2 regions of the Paenibacillus sp. SN-8-1 genome follow, and region 1 is predicted to be linked to the other one. Evidence: a T-box and tRNA genes for the amino acid it is inferred to sense, from the RefSeq annotation. Region 1 holds a T-box; the other holds one or more tRNA genes.
What was found. A T-box is a leader RNA that pairs with one kind of tRNA and senses whether it is charged. The one in region 1 lies ahead of leuS (leucine--tRNA ligase), so its partner is inferred to be a tRNA-Leu.
Positions count from the first base shown of each region.

Region 1 (3,421 bases):
TTCATAAATACGGAGTGTGTCTGCCCCATATTCATTTACAATTTCGTCCGGGTTAATCACGTTCCCCCGGGATTTACTCATCTTCTCATTGTTTGTTCCAAGAATCATACCTTGGTTAACCAGCTTATGGAACGGCTCCTTAGTAGATACCACACCGAGATCATAGAGAACTTTGTGCCAGAAGCGGGCGTACAGCAAGTGCAGTACGGCGTGCTCGGCACCTCCAATATATAGATCAACCGGCAGCCATTCCTTCTGCTTCTGTGGCGAGCACAGCTCCTTATCATTGTGCGGATCTATGAAGCGGAGATAGTACCAGCAGCTTCCTGCCCACTGCGGCATCGTGTTGGTCTCCCGTCTGGCCGGGAGACCTGTCTCAGGATCTGTAGTATTCACCCACTCCGTCACGTTCGCCAGTGGTGATTCCCCTGTTCCCGATGGCTTGATCTGATCCACGTCCGGCAGAACAAGCGGAAGCTGATCCACAGGAACCGGCTTCATGGTTCCGTCTTCCAAATGCAGAATTGGAATCGGCTCACCCCAGTAGCGCTGACGGCTGAACAACCAGTCACGCAGACGGTATGTGACTTTGCCTTTACCTTTCCCCTGCTCTTCCAGCCATGAGATAGCTTTCTTAATCGCCTCTTCGTTATTCAGTCCATTCAGGAAGTCGGAGTTGATATGCTCCCCATCGCCCGCATAAGCCTCCTTGCTGACATCACCGCCTGACACTACCTCAAGAATTGGCAGATCAAATTGCTTCGCAAATTCATAATCACGTTCATCATGAGCTGGAACAGCCATAATTGCGCCTGTACCATAGCCTGCAAGTACATAATCAGCAATCCAGATCGGTACCTTGGCACCATTGACCGGATTAATCGCGTAAGCCCCTGTGAACACACCGGTCTTTTCTTTTGCAAGATCTGTACGCTCCAGATCGCTCTTACGGGCAGCCTGTTCCTGATACCCTTTCACAGCCTCGCGGCGGTCGTCTTTTGTAATCACATCGACAAGTGCATGCTCTGGAGCAAGAACCGCATAGCTGGCCCCAAACAAGGTATCCGGACGGGTTGTGAACACGGTCAGGGACTCGCTTTGGCCTTCAATTGCAAAATTGACTTCCGCACCTTCGGATTTGCCGATCCAGTTGCGCTGCATGTCTTTAATACTTTCTGACCAGTCAAGCTCTTCCAGATCCTCAAGCAGACGCTCAGCATATTCAGTAATCTTAAGAACCCATTGACGCATCGGCTTGCGGATAACCGGATGTCCACCACGCTCGCTCAGCCCGTCAATGACTTCCTCATTAGCAAGTACAGTTCCGAGTGCGGGACACCAGTTCACCGGTACTTCCGCGACATATGCAAGTCCTTTATTATAGAGCTGAATAAAAATCCATTGTGTCCATTTATAATATTCCGGGTCCGTCGTGCTGATCTCCCGATCCCAGTCATACGAGAAGCCTAGCGACTTAATTTGGCGGCGGAAATTGTTGATATTCTTCACCGTAATATGACGGGGATGTTCGCCAGTATCCAGTGCATGCTGTTCAGCAGGAAGACCGAATGCATCCCAGCCCATTGGATGAAGCACATTATATCCGCGCATCCGCTTATATCGAGAGACGATATCTGTGGCGGTATAGCCTTCCGGGTGGCCTACGTGCAGACCAGCACCTGAAGGATAAGGGAACATATCCAGTGCATAGAACTTCGGCTTACCAGCATCCTCTCTTGTCTTGAACGTCTGGTGCTCATCCCAGTAAGCTTGCCATTTCGGCTCAATCGCCTGCGGATGATAGACGTGAGTATTGCCATTTTTGTCTGTCATGAAAAAAGATCCTCCTTGGGTTGCACATCTGTAATTTGAAATCATGTCAGGCATTCGTTATATAAGCCGCAGTTAAAATGTTTGTGGGTACAGTCGTAACTACGGGGAATGCTTGGACTTTCGGCCGCTGCCCGCCTCCAGATTTCTTGATTTATACCGCAGGGCGGATGAAATCCGGAGACAAAGGCATATGCTTCCGATGTAGCTTTCTTTCAGAAAGCTTGTAGGCGATTCGCTTTCGCTCCTACAGTTCCAAGCTTCCCCTCCGTTACGCCTTACCCTCAAGTCAATTTTTAGCTGCGTCTTATATAGTAAGTAATTGTCACAAAAAAACCTCTCAGTCCATAGCGTTATTACCGCTAGGGACGAGAGGAATATTCCCGTGGTACCACCCTAGTTAGCGCGTCAACATGCTTTGCCCTGCGCTCACTTTAGCACCCTTAACGCGGGTGTAACGATGTATGTTCACCAGATTGAAGGCAGTAATCTGCCCGGATTCCCGGCTTGCATCATGACTCCGAGGCGAGTTCATTACAGTCTTATCAACCGGTTCGCACCCCCACCGGCTCTCTGTGTGATTAGGTCTGAATTACTGGTCCTCATCAAAGTTTAAGTATCCAATTTTATTATCAATTATTATATTCATAACTTCGCTTATAGTCAATGCCAGGCGCCCTAACCAGATCATAATTCTCCACTCTGTGTATTGCGGTCAGGTTAGACTTTAAATACTTTCGTCTTCTCGAACAGCTTATTGGTCAAAATCATCAATTCCTCTGACGAAGAGGTGATCTCCTCCATAATCGCTGTTTCTTCATGAGCTGTGTTGGATATTTGCTTAGCTCCCTCTGAAAAAGTATTCGTCATGACAAGAATTTCATTTGCGCTTTGATGGGTGCGCTCCACACGGTGGGTCTGTGCTGAGACGGTCGATTCGATTAACTTAATAGCCTCTACAAATTGCTCAGCAATCACAAACAGTTGGTCGAGAGTCTTAGCAGCCGATAAGGTATGCTCCGATTCTTGATTTACAAGAGCAGTCTGCTCACTTAGAAGCTCTACTGTCTCATTCACCTTTGCCTGAACACGGCTGATTAATTCTGTAATCTGGAGCACGGATTCCGAACTTTGCCCGGCCAGCTTCCTGATCTCCTGAGCCACCACAGCAAATCCATAGCCGTGTTCTCCAGCTCTTGAGGCCTCGATAGATGCATTTAGGGCAAGCAGATGCGTCTGCTCGGAGATATCCTTGACGGTACTTGTTATTGTCTCAATATCCCGCGCTTCCTGTTCTAGTCTCGCAACCGTCTCTTTCGATACAGTATAGGAGGCGGTTAAATTCCTCATCCCTTCGGTTAGCAGTGACAAAATCTGCTTGGTATCTTCTACGGACCCAGACATTGAACTGGACAAATCCAGCATTTGCGCCGATTTCGACTTCATAGTCTGAAATTCATGCAGCATCTCATCCGCGGTCTTCAGCGATTGCTCAGACGACAGCTTCTGCTTCTCGACCCCCTGATAAATGTCGTCAACTACTACAGACATTGATTCGATCTGAGTGGTAGCCATTGTAATAGCTTCACCT
Region 1 is NZ_CP194782.1:1,520,336-1,523,756, reverse strand. It holds gene leuS (leucine--tRNA ligase) at 1-1,833, opposite strand, end outside; T-box leader at 2,192-2,448, opposite strand; gene ACRRNK_RS07040 (methyl-accepting chemotaxis protein) at 2,551-3,421, opposite strand, start outside.

Region 2 (3,421 bases), 420 kb from region 1:
GATATCGAGGGCGGTTCACGATTCGGCTATACGCTGCTGTCTGTTATTTTAATTTCCAACCTGATGGCCATACTTCTTCAGTCACTAGCTGGTAAGCTCGGAATTGTCACAGGGAAGGATTTGGCGCAAGCCTGCCGGGACAATTACTCCAAGCCGGTTGTCTTCGGACTTTGGATATTGTGTGAGCTGGCCATTGCCGCATGTGATTTGGCTGAAGTCATCGGGACCGCAATTGCACTCAATTTACTATTCGGACTGCCTTTGCTATATGGGGTAATCATAACCGCAGTTGACGTCCTTCTAATTCTGATCTTGCAGAATAAAGGCTTCCGATTCCTTGAGATCCTCATTATTGTGCTGATTGCAACGATTGCCGTATGCTTCGGAATTGACCTGTTCCTGACAAGTCCGGATATGGGTAGTGTCCTAACGGGTTATATTCCAAATGCAGAAGTGATCAGCAATCCGCAGATGCTGTATGTAGCTATTGCTATTCTAGGGGCGACGGTAATGCCTCACAACTTGTATCTGCACTCTTCTATCGTTCAGACTCGTCAATTTGATCAGTCCGCTATTGGAAAACGTCAAGCCATCAAGTATATGACCTGGGACTCGACAATCGCCTTAACCTTTGCCTTATTCATCAACTCCGCGATTCTCATCGTCTCGGCTGCAGCTTTCCATACCAGCGGTCTGACTGAGGTTACGGACATTGGCGATGCCTATCATTTGCTGACTCCAATTGTAGGGACCACCCTGGGAAGCGTCATGTTCGCCGTAGCCCTTCTGGCTTCAGGTCAAAATTCAACGCTTACCGGTACACTTGCAGGCCAGATTGTAATGGAGGGCTTCATTAATCTTCGCCTCAAACCATGGTTGCGGCGTCTAATCACCCGCTTGATCGCCATCGTTCCGGCAGTAATTGTAACAGCAATGTACGGGGATTCTGGTGTTCAGGACTTATTAATCTTCAGTCAGGTGATTCTCTCCTTACAGCTTCCATTCGCTGTTGTTCCTCTTGTGAAATTTACAAGCAGCAAAACGAAGATGGGCGAGTTCGCCAACAAAACCTGGATTAACATTCTAGCTTGGTTCGTTACAGGAATCATTATTACACTTAATATTTTCCTTCTGGTTCAGACTATTGCTTCATAAGTTGCAAATAAGCCCCCGCACTCCTCTAATAGGAGAACGGGGGCCTTCTTCTGTATCTAAACAAGAAAAAAACGACCTCTTTGCAATCTGCAAAAAGATCGTTCCTGCATTACGATATGCGGTCGAGAGGACTCGAACCTCCACGGGTATACACCCACTACCCCCTCAAGATAGCGTGTCTGCCATTCCACCACGACCGCGTGGTGTATCACTATTTTTCAAGCGAACACTTCATATTATATAGCTGCCAAGCACAAATGTAAAGTGGAAATTAAATGAAGCCACTTTTTGAACACTCCCGCCACTTAAAGAAGTGGAGGATTCCTGGGTGGTTGCTTCAATCGAAGCAAAATTAACCAGGCGATCCCTGCGGTTCCCGCAGTTCATGACCATGTTACTTTATACGGCAAGATTTTTAATATTGTGAGCGGCATTTTCATCGCGATCATGCGAAGATCCGCATGAAGCACATGTCCATTGCCGCACGGATAGGTTTTTCACATCTTTATTTTTACTCCCGCAGATATGGCACATTTGGCTCGTTGGAGTAAAGGTGTGTGCGAATTTTAACGTGCGTCCGTACCACTGAGCTTTATAAGTGAGCTGACGTTTAAACTCACTCCAAGACGCATCTGCGATGGATTTCGCAAGCTTATGATTTTTAAGCATATTTGCTACCTGTAGATCTTCAATGCTCATCGTTTGGTTTTCACGAATCAGCTTCGTAGATAACTGGTGCAAGAAGTCTTGGCGAATATTTGTAATTCTTTCATGAATACAAGCTACTTTGACTTTGGCTTTATGCCAGTTCGAGCCACCTTTAGTGCGACGACTCATTCGGCGCTGCCAGAAAGCCAACTTTTTCTCGTATTTGCGGAAAGCCTTTGGATTTGCAACTCGCATGCCATCTGAGCAGACCGCAAACTCTTTTAAGCCAAGATCAATGCCAATATGCTTATCGGCCGGAGGAAATGACTGCACATCTACTTCACAAACAAGCGATACAAAGTATTTGCCCGCCGCATTTCGGCGTACTGCAGCGGAAAGAATACGTCCTTCACATGCCCTGGAGTTGGCAAATCGAATCCATCCTAGCTTCGGAAGCTTGAGCTTATCCCCTTCAATTGCAATATTGCCATTCGTATATTTGGTGGTATAGCTTTGAACAGGATTCTTGCGGCTTTTGAAGCGTGGAGCCTGATTCTGCTTCTTAAAGAAGTGATCAAAGCTATCTGCCACATGGCGAACCGCCGATTGTAAGGCAATACTATCGACTAACTTAAGCCACTCAAAAGAAGCTTTAAGTGCAGGCAGCTGTGTGGCACAGGAGTTATAAGATAACCCCTTTCCGGTTGAGGCATAAGTGTCATTCCACAAGCCCAAGAAATGATTGAACACAAAACGACAACAGCCAAACATGTGATAAATGAGCTGCTGTTGCTCGGAATTTGGGTAAAATCGATATTTATAGGCTTTATGAACCAGCATGCCACACACCTCCTTGAATTGGGTTTATAGTTTATATTATAGCACATATGTTCTCTAAAAATGAGTGCTGCCGATTCATCTCCTCCCTGAAGAGGAAGGAGTGTTCTCGGCTACTTTTTTGATAAATTAGCACTCCCATTTCAATTCCAAAATTCTTACCAGCACCGTTGTTATCTACATAAAAACAGGAGGAGCCTTGTAAATAAGGCTCCTCCTGCTTCAAACAATGATGCGGTCGAGAGGACTCGAACCTCCACGGGTATACACCCACTACCCCCTCAAGATAGCGTGTCTGCCATTCCACCACGACCGCATATGAAATTAAATGGTGAGCCATGAAGGACTCGAACCTTCGACACCCTGATTAAAAGTCAGGTGCTCTACCAACTGAGCTAATGGCTCTTACTAAGAATGAAAGTGGTGACCCTTAAGGGATACTCATTCTTCGAACGAGACTGCGATGAATTCCTACCGAAGCAATTACTCCGACGAACCCTAATGGGTTCTCATCCCCACTTGAAGCTGTTAATGAAGGTGGTGACCCGTAGGGGATTCGAACCCCTGTTACCTCCGTGAAAGGGAGGTGTCTTAACCCCTTGACCAACGGGCCATGTTTTAGGTATTTCGAGTTGCTCTCGTGTGACAACAAAAATGAGTATATCAAAAACGGATAAGGCTGACAAGCTTTTTTTTATAACATTTTTGATAAAGATGAATTTTTGCCAAAAAACGAACTCTAGGCGGTCGGAAATTAACCCATAGACACAGGACTAATCAT
Region 2 is NZ_CP194782.1:1,102,198-1,105,618, reverse strand. It holds gene ACRRNK_RS05205 (Nramp family divalent metal transporter) at 1-1,155, shown strand, start outside; tRNA gene ACRRNK_RS05200 (tRNA-Leu) at 1,273-1,355, opposite strand; gene tnpB (IS200/IS605 family element RNA-guided endonuclease TnpB) at 1,555-2,643, opposite strand; tRNA gene ACRRNK_RS05190 (tRNA-Leu) at 2,874-2,956, opposite strand; tRNA gene ACRRNK_RS05185 (tRNA-Lys) at 2,970-3,045, opposite strand; tRNA gene ACRRNK_RS05180 (tRNA-Glu) at 3,179-3,253, opposite strand.
Region 2: it has a tRNA-Leu gene. The T-box ahead of leuS (leucine--tRNA ligase) is inferred to sense a tRNA for this amino acid. The anticodon was not compared.